3 regions of the Pseudomonas sp. GW821-FHT09E04 genome follow, and region 1 is predicted to be linked to each of the others. Evidence: predicted binding sites of a transcription regulator. Region 1 holds the regulator's gene; each other region holds the start of a gene.
What was found. The regulator sigma-54, encoded in region 1, starts transcription at its own class of promoters, with help from an activator protein. The targets are predictions, from matches to a motif close to ANTGGCATNNANNTTGCTNT.
Positions count from the first base shown of each region.

Region 2: the regulator sigma-54 is predicted to act here: its motif matches at 4,742-4,761, upstream of glnA (glutamate--ammonia ligase).
Region 3: the regulator sigma-54 is predicted to act here: its motif matches at 3,861-3,880, upstream of flgB (flagellar basal body rod protein FlgB).

Region 1 is NZ_JBWKOR010000002.1:860,491-866,826, forward strand. It holds gene lptA (lipopolysaccharide transport periplasmic protein LptA) at 1-298, shown strand, start outside; gene lptB (LPS export ABC transporter ATP-binding protein) at 298-1,023, shown strand; gene AC07N4_RS10425 (RNA polymerase factor sigma-54) at 1,210-2,703, shown strand; gene hpf (ribosome hibernation-promoting factor, HPF/YfiA family) at 2,777-3,085, shown strand; gene ptsN (PTS IIA-like nitrogen regulatory protein PtsN) at 3,097-3,561, shown strand; gene rapZ (RNase adapter RapZ) at 3,564-4,421, shown strand; gene AC07N4_RS10445 (HPr family phosphocarrier protein) at 4,437-4,712, shown strand; gene AC07N4_RS10450 (ZIP family metal transporter) at 4,753-5,646, opposite strand; gene AC07N4_RS10455 (superoxide dismutase) at 5,677-6,288, opposite strand; gene AC07N4_RS10460 (DUF2753 family protein) at 6,290-6,336, opposite strand, start outside.
Region 2 is NZ_JBWKOR010000005.1:403,107-409,442, forward strand. It holds gene AC07N4_RS20560 (glycogen/starch/alpha-glucan phosphorylase) at 1-139, opposite strand, end outside; gene AC07N4_RS20565 (YkgJ family cysteine cluster protein) at 398-835, shown strand; gene typA (translational GTPase TypA) at 1,113-2,933, opposite strand; gene thiI (tRNA uracil 4-sulfurtransferase ThiI) at 3,073-4,527, opposite strand; gene glnA (glutamate--ammonia ligase) at 4,856-6,262, shown strand.
Region 3 is NZ_JBWKOR010000006.1:412,462-418,797, reverse strand. It holds gene AC07N4_RS23640 (efflux RND transporter periplasmic adaptor subunit) at 1-686, opposite strand, end outside; gene flgE (flagellar hook protein FlgE) at 877-2,193, opposite strand; gene flgD (flagellar hook assembly protein FlgD) at 2,224-2,949, opposite strand; gene flgC (flagellar basal body rod protein FlgC) at 2,965-3,408, opposite strand; gene flgB (flagellar basal body rod protein FlgB) at 3,412-3,819, opposite strand; gene cheR (protein-glutamate O-methyltransferase CheR) at 4,061-4,888, opposite strand; gene AC07N4_RS23610 (chemotaxis protein CheV) at 4,936-5,868, opposite strand; gene flgA (flagellar basal body P-ring formation chaperone FlgA) at 5,951-6,336, shown strand, end outside.

The DNA.
Region 1 (6,336 bases):
CTCGGTGGGCAACCTTGCCTACTTCGAGCAGTTGCAGACGGCTGGCGACACCAAGCCTGTACAGGGCTGGGGCGTGACCATCCAGTACCACGCCGCGCAAAACCGCGTTGTACTGATCGACAAGGCGAAAGTCGTCGACAAGGACAACAACACCACTCAGGGCGAGAAAATCGTCTATGACACGGTGAAAAAGCTGGCCAGCGCGGGTCGTGCCACCGGCAACAAGGTCACCGAAGCGCGTCCGCGCATTGACATGGTGATCCAGCCGAAGAAGAAAACCGACGAGAAATCCCAGTAATGGCAACTCTGAAAGCTCAGCACCTGGCCAAGGCCTATAAAAGCCGCCAGGTCGTGCGCGATGTCAGCCTGTCGATCGACAGCGGTCAGATCGTCGGCCTGCTCGGCCCCAACGGCGCCGGCAAGACCACCTGCTTCTACATGATCGTCGGCCTGGTGCAGGCCGATCAGGGTCGCGTGCTGATCGACGACCTGGACGTCAGCCACCAGCCGATGCACGGTCGCGCCAAGGCCGGTATCGGCTATCTGCCACAGGAAGCGTCGATCTTTCGCAAACTGTCGGTGGCCGACAACATCATGGCCATCCTCGAGACCCGCCAGGAGCTCGACAAGGCCGGTCGTCGCAAGGAGCTGGAAAGCCTGCTGCAGGAATTCCACATCAGCCACATCCGCGACAACCTCGGCATGAGCCTGTCCGGTGGTGAGCGTCGCCGGGTGGAAATCGCCCGCGCACTGGCCACTGCACCGAAGTTCATTCTGCTCGACGAACCGTTCGCCGGTGTCGACCCGATCTCCGTGGGTGACATCAAGCAGATCATTCACCACCTCAAGGCCAAGGGCATCGGTGTGTTGATCACCGACCACAACGTCCGCGAGACGCTGGATATCTGCGAAACGGCCTACATCGTCAATGACGGCCAACTGATCGCCGAAGGCGACTCCGCGACCATCCTCGCCAACGATCTGGTGAAGGAAGTGTATCTGGGTCACGAGTTCCGCCTGTAAGCGCGACAGCATTCGACCAGCCGTCCGGGTGCTGTAACGTTGAAGCGCACTTTTATACGCTTTTATTGTTACAGCGCTCTAGGCAAACACGACAGTTTCAGGCATATAATTTGCTTAAGTTTGGCGCTTCGGCGCCCTGTAGTGGATGGCGCATAGCGCCGGCGAATAAGGTGTTAAGCCCCTGCCATGAAACCATCGCTAGTCTTGAGAATGGGCCAGCAGCTGACGATGACACCGCAGCTGCAACAGGCCATCCGCCTGCTCCAATTGTCGACCCTGGATCTGCAACAGGAAATCCAGGAGGCTCTGGAATCCAATCCGATGCTCGAACGCCAGGAAGACGGCGACGACTTCGACAACTCCGATCCCATGGCCGACAACGCCGAACAGAAGCCCAACACCGAGATCCAGGAACCCTCCTATCAGGAGACCGCACCGACGGTCGACAATCTAGAGGATGGCGAATGGAACGAGCGAATCCCCAACGAACTCCCCGTCGACACCGCCTGGGAAGACGTCTACCAGACCAGCGCCAGCAGCCTGCCGAGCAGCGATGACGACGAGTGGGACTTCACCACCCGTACCTCCGCCGGCGAGAGCCTGCAAAGCCACCTGCTGTGGCAGCTGAACCTGGCGCCGATGTCCGACACCGATCGCCTGATCGCCGTCACCCTGATCGACTGCATCAACAATCAGGGCTACCTCGACGAAACCCTCGAAGAAATTCTCGACGCCTTCGATCCGGAGCTCGACATCGAGCTGGACGAGATCGAAGCCGTCCTGCACCGCATCCAGCAATTCGAACCTGCCGGCATTGGCGCACGCAACCTGGGCGAATGCCTGCTGCTGCAATTGCGCCAGCTGTCGGCCAAGACTCCTTGGCTGGCGGAAGCCAAGCGTCTGGTCACCGATTACATCGACCTGCTCGGCAGCCGCGACTACAGCCAGCTGATGCGCCGCATGAAGCTCAAGGAAGATGAACTGCGCCAGGTCATCGAACTGGTGCAGAGCCTCAACCCGCGCCCCGGCTCGCAGATCGAATCCACCGAAGCCGAATACGTGGTGCCTGACGTCATCGTGCGCAAGGACAACGAGCGCTGGCTGGTCGAACTGAACCAGGAATCGGTGCCGCGCCTGCGGGTCAACGCCCAGTACGCCGGTTTCGTGCGCCGCGCCGACACCAGCGCCGACAACACCTTCATGCGCAATCAGTTGCAAGAAGCCCGCTGGTTCATCAAGAGCCTGCAGAGCCGCAACGAAACCCTGATGAAAGTGGCCACCCAGATCGTCGAGCATCAGCGCGGCTTTCTTGAATACGGCGACGAAGCCATGAAGCCTCTCGTGCTGCATGACATCGCCGAAGCGGTGGGCATGCACGAGTCGACGATTTCCCGGGTGACCACGCAAAAATTCATGCATACCCCCCGGGGCATTTATGAACTGAAATACTTTTTCTCCAGCCACGTCAGCACCTCCGAAGGCGGCGAATGCTCGTCCACGGCGATCCGCGCGATCATCAAGAAACTGGTTGCCGCGGAAAATCAGAAAAAGCCGTTGAGTGACAGCAAGATCGCTGGTTTACTGGAGGCACAAGGCATTCAGGTGGCTCGCCGCACCGTCGCCAAGTACCGCGAATCCCTCGGGATCGCGCCTTCGAGCGAACGCAAGCGGTTGATGTAAGCCACGTTACAGCGTTCCAGTGGCAGGCTCTTCGGCCTGCCGCTTTATGCACTGGCAACGAAGGAGAAGCTGTATGCAAGTCAACATCAGTGGACACCAACTGGAAGTTACCCAACCTCTCCGTGAGTACGTTGAGCAAAAGCTCAAGAGGCTTGAGGGGCATTTCGACAAGATCACCAACGTGCAAGTCACGATGTGCGTCGAGAAGCTGAAGCAGAAAATCGAAGCCACGCTGCATATTCCCGGTAACGAGGTCGTCGCAAACGCGGAACATACCGATATGTACGCAGCGATCGACGCGCTGACCGACAAGCTTGATAAACAACTCAAAAAGCATAAGGAAAAGACCCAGAGCCTGCTTCAGGGCGCTACCGGTCGATAACCCCCACCCCCATGATCCGACTTGAAAGCATCCTGACCCCCGGCCGTTCCCTCGTGAACGTGCCGGGCGGCAGCAAAAAGAAAGCCCTCGAACAAATTGCCAACCTGATCGCCCGGGAAGTACCGGATCTGGAGATGCAAGATGTCTTCGAGGCACTGATTGCCCGTGAAAAACTCGGCTCGACCGGTTTTGGCAACGGCATCGCCATTCCCCATTGCCGCCTCAAGGGTTGCGAATCCCCCATCAGCGCCTTGATGCACCTTGAAGCACCCATCGATTTCGACGCCATCGATGGTGCACCGGTCGACCTGCTGTTCGTGCTGCTGGTCCCGGAAGCCGCCACCGATGCGCACCTGGAACTGCTGCGCCAGATCGCCAGCATGCTCGACCGCAAGGACGTACGCGAAAAATTGCGTCGCGCCACCACCAACGAAGCCTTGTATCAGGTTGTCCTGGACGAGCAAAACGGGCACTAAACATGCGCTTGATCATCGTCAGTGGCCGCTCCGGCTCGGGCAAAAGTACCGCTCTGGATGTCCTCGAGGACAACGGCTACTACTGCATCGACAATTTGCCGGCCGGCCTGCTCCCGGAACTGGCGGAGCGCGCACTGATTCATACGGAACTGCCTCAGCCACTGGTCGCGGTATCGATCGATGCGCGCAATCTGCCCAGTCATCTCTCGCGCTTTCCGGAGTTGCTTGAAGAGGTCCGCAGCCGGCACATCCAGTGCGACGTCCTGTATCTGGACGCCGATGAAGAAACCCTGCTCAAGCGCTTTTCGGAAACCCGTCGTCGCCACCCGCTGAGCAGCGCCAATCGTTCGCTGGCAGAAGCCATCAACGATGAAACGGCCCTGCTGGGCCCGATCGCCGATCTGGCCGACCTGAAGGTCAACACCACCAATCTGAACCTGTACCAGTTGCGCGACACCATCAAGCTGCGGCTGCTGAACCAGCCGGAGCCGGGCACGGCGTTTCTGGTGGAGTCGTTCGGTTTCAAACGCGGCATGCCGGTGGATGCGGATCTGGTGTTCGATGTACGCTGCCTGCCCAACCCGTACTGGAAACCGGAACTACGCGCGCAATCGGGGCTCGATGAGCCGGTAGCCGAGTACCTGGCGGCACAGCCGGAAGTCGAAGAGATGTTCCAGGACATCTATGCGTATCTGTTCAAATGGCTGCCGCGCTTCGCTGCCAGCAATCGCGCCTACGTCACCATTGCCATTGGCTGCACCGGCGGACATCACCGTTCCGTCTACCTGACCGAACGCCTGGGTCAGGCCCTGCAGAAAACCCTGAAGAACGTCCAGGTTCGCCACCGCGACCTCAGCTAAAGGATTCACACCGCGATGCCTGCTCTGGAAATCGAAATCATCAACAAGCTGGGCCTGCATGCCCGGGCGTCGGCAAAGTTCGTTGGCGTGGCGGGGCAGTATCCCGACTGCACGATCAGAGTGGGTCGCACCCCGGAAACTACGGTAGATGGCAAAAGCATCATGGCGATGATGATGCTCGCTGCCGGCAAGGGCACCAAAATCTTCCTGAGCACCGAGGGGCATCAGGAACAGGAAGCCCTGGATGCCTTGGTGGCACTGATCAACAACTACTTCGACGAAGGCGGTTGAAAGCCTTTGGTGGCGAGGGAGCAAGCTTCCCTCCCCCCTCTCATCCCAACGCCGTGTCCATCACCATCATCAGGCAGAACCCGATCAACAATCCCAGGCTCGCCAGTTTGTCGTGACCATTGCGTCGCGACTCCGGGATTACTTCGTGGGTCACCACCAGCAACATCGCCCCGGCCGCCAGCGCCAATCCGAGGGGCAACAGCAACTCCGCCAGGCTGACCAGCCATGCACAGAGCAGTGCAAACACCGGTTCGACCAGCCCCGATGCCGCGCCGATCAGAAACGCCTTGACCCGCGACATCCCTGCTCCGGCCAGCACCAGCGCAATCACCAACCCTTCCGGCACATCCTGCAAGGCGATGCCCATCGCCAGGCTGTCAGCGTCCGGCATGCCGCCGCCAGCGGAGACGCCGACGGCCATGCCTTCCGGAATGTTATGGGCAATGATGGCAAACACGAACAGCCAGATCCGCGGGGGAATCACCGGGTGCTCGACGGTGCCGATGAGCATTTCCGGTGAAGCGCCGGACACCTTGCGGTCCACCAGATACAGACCGAAAGCACCGAGCATGATGCCGAAACAGATCAAGCCACTGGCACCCCAAGGGCTCAGGCCAAGGCTTTCTGCGGCGGCAATCCCCGGCACGATCAGCGAAAAAGCAGTCGCTGCCAGCATCACGCCGGCACCAAACCCCAGCAGCGTGTCGCCCAATGCCTGAGGCATGTTGCGGATCACCAGCACCGGAACCGCCCCGAGTGCCGTGCCAAGCGCGCAGATTGCACCGCCCTGCAATGCCCGGGACAGTTTCGGCTCCAGGTCCAACCATTCGAGTCCGTGAGCCACCAGCAAGGCCATGCCCGCCAACAGCAGCAGCGACCCGAATGCGTAACGAAACATACGCCCACTTCCGATCGCCAGTGTTTCAGTGCCCATAGTCAGCCTTGGATTGTTTTTATAGGAGACTTAAACCAGTGCAGCCTGATAACGCGCAGCGACTTCAGGCCAATTGATCACGTTGTAGAACGCGCTGATGTATTCCGGGCGGCGGTTCTGATAACGCAGGTAGTAGGCGTGTTCCCACACATCAAGTCCGAGAATCGGCGTATTGCCTCCCATCAGCGGGCTGTCCTGGTTGCCGCTGCTTTCCACCACCAGTTTTTTGTCCGGGGTCACGCTGAGCCAGGCCCAGCCGCTGCCGAAACGGGTCAGCGCGGCTTTGGTGAAAGCATCCTTGAAGCTGTCGAGGCCGCCCAGTTGCTCATCGATCGCCCTGGCCAGCGCGCCGTCCGGCTTGCCGCCACCGCCTGGCACCATCACTTCCCAGAACAGCGAATGGTTGGCGTGACCGCCGCCCTGATTGATTACCGCCGCGCGCAGTTTTTCAGGCAGTTGCTGGACGCTGGCCACCAGTTTTTCCACCGGCCATTCGGCGTACTCCGTGCCCTCGACCGCGGCGTTCAGGTTGTTGATATAGGTCTGGTGATGCTTGGTGTAGTGGATCTCCATGGTCTGCGCATCGATGTGCGGTTCCAGTGCATCGTAGGCGTAAGGCAAGGCTGGCAGGGTAAAAGCCATTTCAGTGGACTCCATGGTGATGTTGGGCAGGCACGCGACGCGCATTGC
Region 2 (6,336 bases), on a different contig from region 1:
CCGCCAGGGCGATGGCTTCGAACCAGTCATGGTCAAAGGCGTGATCCGGGTCTTTGCCCACCGCGTAGGTGAGTTTGGTCAGGACGGCGTCGCGGAATGCGGCCACCTCTGCTTCGCGAACTAGTGGTTCTTGAGTCATCGATAGGACCTCGAGCGAGCGGGGAATTGTCAGAGCCTAGACGGTCTGACCGACGGTGTTGGCTCTGGTTCGGCAGTTTTTCCTGAGAGTGAGCGTTCGTCCGGCACTACCCTGGCGAATGCCTGAATGAATGCAGGGGCCGTGCCGAATTGTCAGTCCTGGTGGCGGCAGGAAGAAAAAATCTGGCGAAAGGTTGTTCAAAAATCCACCAGTCCCGGTATGATCGCGCGCCCTGATGCACATGCCTGGTAAACCCCGATGATGAAGCCCAACCTGATCGCCGCAGCCGAGATCGACCGTCTCGATACCTGGGCCAAATATTCGGCCCCGATGTGCGGATCGTGCATGTCCAGCTGCTGCACGCTGCCGGTCGAGGTCAAGATCAAGGATCTGGTGCGTATCGGTGTGGTCGACGAGTTCGAACTGGGCGACCCGCCGAAGAACATCGCCAAGCGCCTGCAAAAGGAAGGCCTGGTGGAACGCTTCAACCAGAAGTCGGGGATCTTCACCCTGCAACGCATGAGCAACAACGATTGCTACTACCTGGATCGTAAGAGCCGGCTGTGCACCATTTATGACAAGCGCCCGGACACCTGCCGCAACCACCCGAAAATCGGTCCGCGTCCGGGGTATTGCGCGTACAAGCCGAAGGAAGTGGAGCGGGTGCAGAATTTCCGGGCGATTGAGAAGTTCTAAAAGCCGACCCTCACCCCAGCCCTCTCCCGGAGGGAGAGGGAGCCGACCGTGGTGTCTTGCGTCATACATCGACCTGAAAAATCGAGTCGATTATGGATTCGGTAACGCCAGATCAGGTCGGTGTAAATCTTAAGCATCCCCCAATCGGTTCCCTCTCCCCCCGGGAGAGGGCTAGGGTGAGGGGCTCTTGATCTTCAAGGCCCATTCACATTTCCCCGGACAAACAAAAACGCCCCCGGTCTCTCGACCGGGGGCGTTTTTTTAAGCCTGGGCTAAATTACGCCTTGGCTTTCTTGGCAGCGCGGGTACGCTCGCTTTCGTCCAGGATCTTCTTGCGAAGACGGATGGACTTAGGAGTGACTTCGCACAGCTCGTCTTCCTGGATGTATTCCAGAGCCTGTTCCAGGGTGAAGCGAACAGGTGGAACCAGAGCGATGGTTTCGTCTTTACCCGAAGCACGCATGTTGTCGAGCTTCTTGCCTTTGGTTGGGTTTACACCCAGGTCGTTGTCGCGGGAGTTCTGACCAACGATCTGACCGTTGTAGATCTCCTGGCCGTGTTCTACGAACAGCTTGCCACGAGCCTGCAGGGTTTCCAGGGAGTAGGTCAGCGCCTTGCCGGTTTCAACCGAAACCAGAACGCCGTTCTGACGGCCGGACATGTGGCCCGACTTCACTGGAGCGTAACGATCGAAGATCGAGGTCAGGATGCCAGCACCGTTGGTCAGGGTCAGGAACTGGTTACGGAAACCGATCAGACCGCGAGCAGGGATGTTGTATTCCAGACGAACACGGCCCTTGCCATCCGGCACCATGTTGCTCAGGTCGCCTTTACGCAGACCCATCTCTTCCATGACCTTGCCCTGCGATTCTTCAGGGATGTCGATGGTTACGTTTTCGAACGGTTCCTGCTTCACGCCGTCAACTTCACGGATGATCACTTCAGGACGGCCCAGGGCCAGCTCGAAGCCTTCGCGACGCATGGTTTCGATCAGTACCGAGAGGTGCAGCTCACCACGGCCGGAAACCTTGAACTTGTCAGCCGAGTCGCCTTCTTCAACGCGCAGTGCAACGTTGTACAGCAGCTCTTTGTCCAGACGATCCTTGATGTTACGGGAGGTCACGAACTTGCCTTCTTTACCGCAGAATGGCGAGTCGTTTACCTGGAAGGTCATGGAAACGGTTGGCTCGTCAACGGTCAGAGGCTTCATCGCCTCGACGGTGTTGATGTCGCACAGGGTGTCGGAGATGAACAGCTCGTCGAAACCGCTGATGCAGACGATGTCGCCGGCAGCTGCTTCTTCAACGTCGATGCGGTGCAGACCGTGGTGACCCATCAGCTTCAGGATACGGCCGTTGCGGCGCTTGCCGTTGGCGTCGATAGCGACAACCGGAGTGTTCGGCTTGACGCGACCACGAGCGATACGGCCAACACCGATAACACCCAGGAAGCTGTTGTAGTCCAGAGCGGAGATCTGCATCTGGAACGGGCCGTCACGGTCAACAGCAGGAGCTGGAACGTGGTCGACTACCGCTTGGTACAGCGGGGTCATGTCTTCCGCCATGGCGGTGTGGTCCAGACCGGCGATGCCGTTCAGGGCCGAAGCGTAAACAACCTGGAAGTCCAGTTGTTCTTCGGTAGCGCCCAGGTTGTCGAACAGATCGAAGATCTGGTCCAGAACCCAGTCAGGACGCGCGCCCGGACGGTCAACCTTGTTGATGACCACGATTGGACGCAGGCCGGCTTCGAAAGCCTTCTTGGTCACGAAACGGGTTTGCGGCATAGGGCCGTCTTGAGCGTCGACCAGCAGCAGCACGGAGTCAACCATGGACATTACGCGCTCAACTTCGCCGCCGAAGTCGGCGTGGCCCGGGGTGTCCACGATGTTGATGTGGTAGCCGTTCCAGTTGATGGCGGTGTTTTTCGCCAGAATGGTAATGCCGCGCTCTTTTTCCTGGTCGTTGGAGTCCATCACGCGCTCGTCGTTGAGCTCGTTGCGCTCCAGAGTGCCGGATTGACGCAGGAGTTTGTCTACCAGGGTGGTTTTACCATGGTCAACGTGGGCAATGATGGCGATGTTGCGTAGATTTTCGATCACTTGTGTATCTCGATCAGAGGATTCGGTTTGCTGACAAGTCTTGGCAGCGATTAGCAGTAGTGTCCGGCATGGCCGTTACAGCTTGACGGCGGTGTCGGGGGGCCGGTGACGCAGGCCACAGGCAAACAGCCCCGGGCACTTAGCTCGGTCGATAAACGCGCACATTGGCATGCCCCTCACTGAGCAAATGGTGAGCATGCAGGCGACTCATCACGCCTTTGTCGCAATACAGCAGGTACTGGCGAGTCGGATCCAGCTCCTTGAAACGAGCGTTCACTGCGTAGAACGGCATCGTCTGTACTTCTATGCCCTCGAGCTCCAGCGGCTCATCCTCGGCGGCATCCGGGTGACGGATGTCGATGACGATCTGGCCGGCCAGTGCTTCGCTGACTTCTTCGATTTGCAAATCCTGGCCCAATTCGTCGATCACCCGATCGATCGGCACCAGTCTGGCGTTTGCGAGCGCACGCTCAAGCACCGCCATGTCGAATTCCTGCTCTTCGTGCTCAACGCGACCACGCTTGGCGGCGGTCTTCGGATTGACCGAAATGACCCCGCAGTACTCCGGCATGTGCCGGGCGAAATCGGCGGTGCCGATCTCGTTGGCCGTGTCGATGATGTCCTGCTTGTGGGCGACGATCAGCGGACGCAGGACCAGTTTGTCGGTCACGCAGTCGATCACCGACAGGTTCGGCAGCGTCTGGCTCGACACTTGGGAGATCGCCTCGCCGGTGACCAGCGCATCAATGTGCAGACGCTCGGCGATGGCCGAGGACGCGCGCAACATCATACGCTTCAATACGACGCCCATATGACTGTTATCGACTTTGCCGAGAATTTCGCCCAACACTTCTTCGAACGGAACACTGACAAATAGCACGCGTTGCGAGCTGCCGTACTTCTTCCAGATGAAATGCGCGACTTCCATCACGCCCAATTCGTGGGCACGACCGCCCAGATTGAAGAAGCAGAAGTGCGCCATCAGGCCGCGACGCATGATCTGGTAGGCGGCAACCGTCGAGTCAAAGCCGCCGGACATCAATACCAGCGTCTGCTCCAGCGCACCGAGCGGGTAGCCGCCGATGCCATTGTGCTGGCTGTGGATCACAAACAACCGTTTGTCGCGAACTTCGATGCGGACTTCGATTTCCGGCTGTTTCAAGTCGATTCCGGCAGCACCGCACTCACGGCGCAGCTTGCTGCCGACGTATTTTTCGACGTCCATCGAGCTGAACGCATGCTTGCCCGCACGTTTGCAGCGCACCGAGAAAATCTTCCCGGCCAGTGCATCGCCGTAGTGCTCTTTGCACTTCTCGGTGATGTCGTCGAAGTCGCCCAGCGGGTACTCGTCGATCTGCAGAAAGTGCGCGATGCCCGGCATGCAGGTCAGGCGCTCGCCCATCTCTTTCAGGGCCTTGGGGTCGGTAACGCGGGTTTCCAGCTCGAGATTGTCCCACACACCGTTCACCACCACGGCCGGGTCCAGGTCGCGGAGCACGGTGCGGATGTTCTTGGCCAGCTGGCGGATGAATTTCGTCCGGACAGGTCGGCTTTTGATGGTGATCTCGGGGAAGACTTTTACGATTAGTTTCATGAAAACAGCGCGCGCAGGGCCAGCCGAAAAAGGGGGGCGCGGATTATAGCGGAAATTGCTCAAGGTTTAACCAGTTAATGTGCAGAAGGTTTTGCATGCACCAAAACGGGTCATTTTCGACTTAAAGCGCTACATTAAAGGGCGAGATTTTCACCCTTTATGCGCTTCGCACCTTTATAAGCGTGAATTTGGGGCAAAAAACCCATGCTGGGGCACTGGCATGCAATTTGCTCCCTTGTGAGGCAGGTTGCCTTGGCAGAGTATTCGCGCCGGCATCACCAACATTTAAGGGCATCCACTACCAGCCCTAAGCCACCCGGAGGACACTATGTCGAAGTCGGTTCAACTCATCAAAGATCATGACGTCAAGTGGATTGATCTGCGCTTCACGGACACCAAAGGCACTCAGCACCACGTGACCATGCCGGCTCGCGATGCGCTGGAAGACGACTTCTTCGAAGTTGGCAAGATGTTCGACGGTTCCTCCATCGCTGGCTGGAAAGGCATCGAAGCCTCCGACATGATCCTGCTGCCGGACGACGAAACCGCCGTTCTCGACCCGTTCACCGAAGAGCCGACCCTGATCCTGGTCTGCGACATCATCGAACCGTCGACCATGCAAGGCTACGATCGCGACCCGCGCGCCATCGCCCACCGTGCCGAGGAATACCTGAAGACCACCGGTATCGGTGACACCGTATTCGCCGGTCCAGAGCCTGAGTTCTTCATCTTCGACGAAGTGAAGTTCAAGTCCGACATCTCCGGCTCGATGTTCAAGATCTACTCCGAGCAAGGCTCGTGGATGTCCGACCAGGACGTGGAAGGCGGCAACAAAGGCCACCGTCCAGGCGTGAAAGGCGGCTACTTCCCGGTTCCGCCGTTCGACCACGACCACGAAATCCGTACCGCCATGTGCAACGCACTGGAAGAGATGGGTCAGACCGTTGAAGTTCACCACCACGAAGTGGCAACTGCCGGTCAAAACGAAATTGGTGTCAAGTTCAACACCCTGGTGAAGAAAGCTGACGAAGTTCAGACTCTGAAATACGTTGTACACAACGTGGCCGATGCCTATGGCCGCACCGCGACCTTCATGCCGAAGCCTCTGTACGGCGATAACGGTTCGGGTATGCACGTTCACATGTCCATCGCCAAAGATGGCAAGAACACCTTCGCTGGCGAAGGCTATGCCGGCCTGTCCGAAACCGCCCTGTACTTCATCGGCGGTATCATCAAGCACGGTAAGGCCCTGAACGGCTTCACCAACCCGGCCACCAACTCCTACAAGCGTCTGGTGCCAGGTTTCGAAGCTCCGGTGATGCTGGCCTACTCGGCTCGCAACCGTTCCGCCTCGATCCGTATTCCTTACGTCAACAGCCCACGTGGCCGTCGTATCGAAGCACGTTTCCCGGATCCGGCTGCCAACCCGTACCTGGCTTTCGCAGCGCTGCTGATGGCTGGTCTGGACGGTATCCAGAACAAGATCCACCCAGGCGATGCTGCTGACAAAAACCTGTACGACCTGCCGCCTGAAGAGGCGAAAGAGATCCCGCAAGTTTGCGGCAGCCTGAAAGAAGCCCTGGAAGAGCTGGACAAGGGCCGCGCGTTCCTGACCAAGGGCGGCGTGTTCTCCGACGACTTCATCGATGCCTACATCGCGCTGAAATCCGAAGAAGAAATCAAGGTTCGCACCTTCGTACACCCACTGGAATATGAGCTGTACTACAGCTGCTGATCCGGTAGCGCTGCGCTACGCGGCGTGACAAAAGAGAGGCCTCCTTCGGGAGGCCTTTTTTGTGCCCGCTCATC
Region 3 (6,336 bases), on a different contig from region 1:
ATTCGCGCTTCGACCGTCATCCGGTCCAGACGGGCAAGTATCAGCAATGTCGGGACACTCTGTGCGGAAACGACGGTCTGGCCCTGTCTGGTCACCACGGCAATGACCTCGCCGTCCATCGGCGCACTGATCCGCGTATATCCGAGGTTGACTTCGGCGATCCTGATTTCTATCTCCGCCTGGGAAATCTGCGCAGCCAGGGATGCCAGCTCGGCGCGCGAACTTTGCAGCTGCGCCTCGGCAATTTCCAGATCGGCCCGCGATCCGGCTTCACTGGCAACCAGGCTTTGCTTGCGACGAAAATCAAGTTCGTACTGGCGGATCATCGCCTGTCGGGCTTTGTATTGCGCGCGGACACTGAGCAACGCAGCCCGGGATTTGAGCAATTCATTCTGTGGCAGCAACGGGTCGATTTCAGCCAACAGCTGACCCTGGCGAACCGTATCACCCAACCCGGCTTTCAGACTCTGGAGTTGCCCATTGACCTGCGCGCCGACGCTGACTTGCTGGAAGGGCTTGACCGTACCACTGGCCAATACGGTCTCTTCAAGATCTTCAACGGTGACGGTCGCTGTCAGGAATTTCTTTGGAGGGGTGCCCCAGCCTTGGCCCCATACAAACCAGACCAACAAGGCAACAACGGGCAGCGTCCCGAACACGATTCGGGAGCGAGAGAAAAAAACCATGAAGTAGTCGTTACATCCCTGTCAGTGGTTGGGCGAACCGCTCATTGGCGCCCGGGTATAGCGTGAGCAGGCGTGTGAATACACGCGCGCAAATGCGAATGCAGCGGACGAGTGGCCCCGGCGCGCGCATTAAACAAGAAAGCCCCTCAAAGAGGGGCTTTCCGTTACAGCTTTTTACAAAGCATCGATATCAGGTCATCTGAATGATGGTCTGCATGATGGTGCTCTGGGTGGAGATGGTCTTGGCGTTCGCCTGATAGTTGCTCTGGCCCTTGATCAGGTCTACCAGTTCGTTGGTCAGGTTAACGTTGGACTCTTCCAGCGAGTTGGACTGGATGGAGCCCAGAGTGCCGGTTTCCGGAGCGTCATAACCCGGAATGCCCGACGCGAAGGTTTCCTTCCAGCTGGTGCCGCCGATCGCTTGCAGGCCTTGTTCGTTGGTGAAGCTGGCCAGCGCAACCTGGCCGATGGCCTTGTTCTGGTTGTTGCTGAAGTTTGCGAACAGGGTACCGGTGCCGTCGATGGTCAGGTTAGTGATCTGGCCAGTGGCATAGCCGTCCTGAGTCGGGATCGAGCGCGCGGTGTCGGCGTTGTACTGAGTGGTACTGGCCATCGAAATGGTGATGCCGGCCGGGTTTGCTGCTGCACCGTTAGGCTTGAAGGTGCCGTTGACGACATTGCCTGGTACCCAACCGGTGATCTTCAGGTCACTGCTGATCACCGGACCAGGCAGAGTGCTGACCTGAGTCAGCTTGCCAGCAGAGTCGAAGGTCATGGTCGAAGGCACCGGGGCGGTGGTTTTCGGATCACTGCCGGTAGCGTCCGGGTTGCGACCGTCGACCAGGGTGTAGACCTTCCAGGTGTTGGCACCGGTTTTCACCACGTACTGATCCATCGGGTGCATGTTGCCCTGGCTGTCATAGATCGGGGTGCTGAACGACTTGGTGTAGGTCGCCAGGTTGGTCGGGTCGAATTTGCCGGCTGGAACCGTGTCGTCGATCACCGGAGCGGTCGAGTTCAGGTTGATAGTCGAAGTCACCAGCGAAGTGGACTTCGGTGCCAGGTTCGAGGTGTCGATCTTCAGGTCGGTCAGTACGCCGTTGATGACCTTGCCGTTGGCATCCACACCATAACCTTGCAGGCGCGAGGTGTAGTCGGTGTTGGTGATGAAACCCTTGTCGTCGACCTTGAACGTACCGGCACGGGTATAGGAAATCGAGCCGTTGTTGCTCATGGTGAAGAAACCGGAGCCGTTGATGCCCATGTCCAGCACGTTACCGGTGTTGTTGATGTCACCCTGGGTGAACTGCTGGGAAACGTTGGCCAGGCGCACGCCGTTGCCGATGACCTTGCTGCCGCTACCCAGGCGAGTCGCCGAGTAGACGTCTTCGAATTCTGCGCGAGACGATTTGAAACCGGCGGTCGCGACGTTGGCGATGTTGTTGCCGGTCACGTCCAGTTGCTTGTTGGCTGCATAGAGACCGCTAAGGCCGATATTGAAAGACATATTCCACTCCTTTGTGCCGGTTAGTCGGCTCTATATACCAATGGTTTGTACTTTGGACAGGGCAACGGTGCCCTTGCCGGACAGGTTGAGCATCAGCTCGCCGCCGGTCTGGCTGATCGTCACGCTGGTGACGGTGGCCGGCAGGTAGGTCGCCATATCGGTCGCGGTGCCGTTGATCGATGCGTTGGCCTTGACGGTATAGGTACCGGTCTTGACCAGGTTGCCGTCCTTGTCCTTGCCGTCCCAGGTGAAGCTCGCGGCGCCTGCGGCGCGACTGCCCAGATCGAGGGTGCGAACAATCGTGCCGCTGCTGTCGGTGATGCTGACGGTGCCGCCGGCAATCGACGACGGAACGGTGACCGAACCGGTCATGCCTTTGCTCGGATCGTCGAGCTGGACCGAGTTGGTCTGCACGATCACGTTGCGACCGACCAGCGAAGAAGCCTGCAGGGCTTGCGACGAGTTGTAATTGCCGGCCAGCGAACTCACGGTGCTGTTGAGGGTAGTAATACCCTCGAGGCTGCTGAACTGCGCCAACTGGGCAACGAATGCGCTGTTGTCCTGCGGGTCGAGCGGGTTCTGGTTTTTCAGCTGGGTTACCAGCAATTGCAGGAACGCGTCCTTGCCCAGGGCCTGGCCGCCGGTGGAACTGTTAGTGGCCGAAGCAATGCCATCGGTTGTCGAACTGGTCTTTTTCGACGAGTTCGCCAGGATGTCCTTCATGCTCAGGCTGCTGGTGGTATCGGAAACACTCATGGCAGTCGCCCCTTATTACTGACCGAGGGTCAGTACCTTCTGCATCATGGTTTTGGCCGTGTTCATCATTTCGGCGTTGGTCTGGAACGAACGGCTCGCGGAAATCATGTCAGCCATTTCTTCCACCACGTTGACGTTCGGGTAGTAGACGTAGCCCTTGGCGTCGGCGGCCGGATGGTTCGGCTCGTAGCGCGCTTCGAGGTTGCTCTGGTCTTCGACCACGCCCATGACCTGCACGCCCTGGCCGGCCGCGTCCTGGTTCTGGAACAGCGAGTTGCTGCCGCCGCTCTGGCCGCCCTGGAACATGGTGGCGAACACCGGGTGACGGGCGCGATAGGTCTGGTCGATGCTCGACGAGACGGTTTCGGCGTTGGCGATGTTCGAAGCCACGGTGTTCAAACGCGTGGTCTGTGCGCTCATGCCGCTGCCGGCAATGTTGAAAACGCTGGACAGGGACATGGATTACTCTCCGCGCAGGGCTGACACCAGCCCTTTGAATTTGCTGTTGAGCAGCGTGAAGCTGGCCTGGAAGCCGACGGCGTTTTCCGCGTAGTTCGACTGTTCCAGTTGGGCATCAACGGTGTTCTGGTCGATCGACGGCTGCATCGGCGTGCGATACATCAGCGACTCGTCGCCATTGCCCAGGCCTTCAGCTTCGATGTGACGGCTGTTGGTCATGTTCAGGGCGATAGTGCCGTTGGCGTTCTTCTGGCTCTGTGCCTCGAGCACTTTGGAGAACTCCAGATCCCGAGCCTTGTAGTTCGGGGTGTCGGCGTTGGCGATGTTGTTGGCCAGGACTTCGGCACGCTGGGCGCGGAAGCCCAGGGCTTTTTCGTGAATTCCGAGCGCTTTATCGAAGCTGATGCTCATGTCGGGAACCTTCAGGTGACCGGGTTTTTCGTAACTGGGTTATAGCAAGCGTCGTGCCAGTTTTAAAAAGCCCCGGATTCCGGGGCTTTGCAGGTGATCGGCAATGCGGCAATGCCAGAAAAGCGGCAACGGGTTTCCGCCGGATGCCGCTTTTCTGCCGCTTGCCGTCACTGCAAAAACGGTCAGGCATAAAAAAACGGGAGCCCCTGAGGACTCCCGTTTTTTGTGTTGCCGGTGCCAATCACTTCGCCTGGTAAATGATCCCCGGGCTGCACTGGACCATCTGGTAATGGTCCGGCAAACCGTTCAGCGCTTCGGAAGCGCCGAGGAACAGATAACCGCCCGGCTTCAGCGTGCTGTGGATACGCAACAGGATGTCTTTCTTCACCTCGGCGGAGAAGTAGATCAGCACGTTGCGGCAGAACACGATGTCGAACTTGCCAAGGCTTGCGTAGCTGTCGAGCAAGTTGAACGAGCGGAACTCCACCCGGTTCTTGATCGGCGCCTTGATCACCCAGCGCCCCGGCCCTTTCGGGTCGAAGTAGCGCTGCAGACGATCGGCGGACAAGCCGCGACCGATCGCCAGGCTGTCGTACTCGCCGGTCTTGCAGTTGGTCAGCATGCTGCCGGACAGATCCGTGGCAACGATCTGTACGCCCATTTTCAACTGACCGATGTTGGTCCGTTCGAACTCGTCGATCGACATCGACAGCGAATAGGGTTCCTGACCCGACGAGCACGCCGCCGACCAGATCCGCAGACGCTGGTTGGGAGCAGCCTTGATCGCTTCGGGCAGCACCTTGTTCTTCAAGACTTCAAACGGATAGGTGTCGCGAAACCACAGGGTTTCGTTGGTCGTCATGGCATCGACCACCTGCTCGCGCAAACCGCTGCGCGGCTGGGTCTGGATGCGCTGTACCAGCTCACCCAGGGACTTGATGCCTTGCTGCTCCATCAGTTTGTTGAGACGGCTCGAGACCAGGTACTGCTTGTTTTCACCGAGCAAAATGCCACAGGCTTTTTCCAGGAAGACCCGGAACTGTTCGAAATCCAAATTACCCGTAGACAAATGATGCCGCCTCTTAAATCGTGTTGACCGCCAGGGACGAAAAGTCCCTAGCTGATATCTGCTGCTTTGATCCGGTCGACTACCCGGGATGCCAGGTCATCAGGACGGAATTTGGCCAGGAAGTCATCGGCACCGACCTTCTTGACCATCGCCTGGTTGAACACACCCGACAACGAAGTATGCAGGATGATATGAAGCTTTTGCATGCGAGGGTCGCTGCGGATTTCGGCCGTCAGGGTGTACCCGTCCATCTCCGGCATTTCGATGTCGGAGATCATCATCAGGAACTCTTCTTCCGGCTTCTTGCCCTCATCGACCAGCTTGCGCAGGTAATCCAGCGCCTGCTTGCCGTCGTTCAGCGCCACCACTTCAACGCCAACCGTCTGCAGGCAACGCGTCACCTGCTTGCGCGCCACCGACGAGTCATCGACCGTCAGCACCCGCAGAGACAGCGCCTTGCTCTGGGTCTCGACATCCACCACGCCGACCGAAATCGCTTCCGGTGTCGGTGCGACTTCCGCCAGCACCTTCTCGACGTCGATGATTTCGACTAACTGATTGTCCACCCGAGTCACAGCGGTCAGGTAATGATCACGACCGGTCCCCTTGGGTGGCGGATGGATCTCTTCCCAGTTCATGTTGACGATACGTTCCACCGAGCGCACCAGGAAACCCTGGGTCTTGGTGTTGTATTCCGTGATGATCACGAACGGACTGTTCTTGTCTTTCAACGCCCCGGAGCCGGTTGCCATTGCCAGATCAAGGATCGGAATGGTCGCCCCCCGGATATTCGCCACCCCGCACACGACAGGACTGGACTTGGGCATCAGCGTCAGTTGCGGGCACTGCAGCACTTCCCGAACCTTGAACACGTTGATCCCGTAGAGTTGCTGGCCGTCGAGACGGAACAACAACAGCTCCAGGCGATTCTGCCCCACCAGTTGCGTGCGCTGGTTCACCGAATCCATTACACCAGCCATGCCCAGACTCCTACACCAACGCCAAGTGTTGTTGCGACGCACATTCATTGCTAAACGGCACGGCGCTTGCTTTTTAACTCTTATGAACATTCAAACGACATTTTTCCGACGCCTGACATCCCCCCTTCGCAGAGGACTTTGCGCGATGTCTGCCGCTTGCCTGTTTTTCGCGGGCAGCCCTGCCATTGCTGATGCGGTTACCTTGCCTGACATGCTTATCGGCGTCACTCAGGGCTTTCTTGAATTCACCGTAGAAGACTATCTGGCTACCAGTCAAACGGAAGGGCGTTATGAAATCGAGGTCAAGCAGCTCGATCCGCGCATGCACATGCCTATGTGCGACAAGGAATTGACAGCGTCGCTGGAGAGCCCGGCACGTCCTTTGGGACGCGTAACCGTCAAGGTTCGCTGCGAAGGCGCCTCCCCCTGGACCGTGTTCGTACCCGCTCAAGTCCGCCTGTTTCGCCC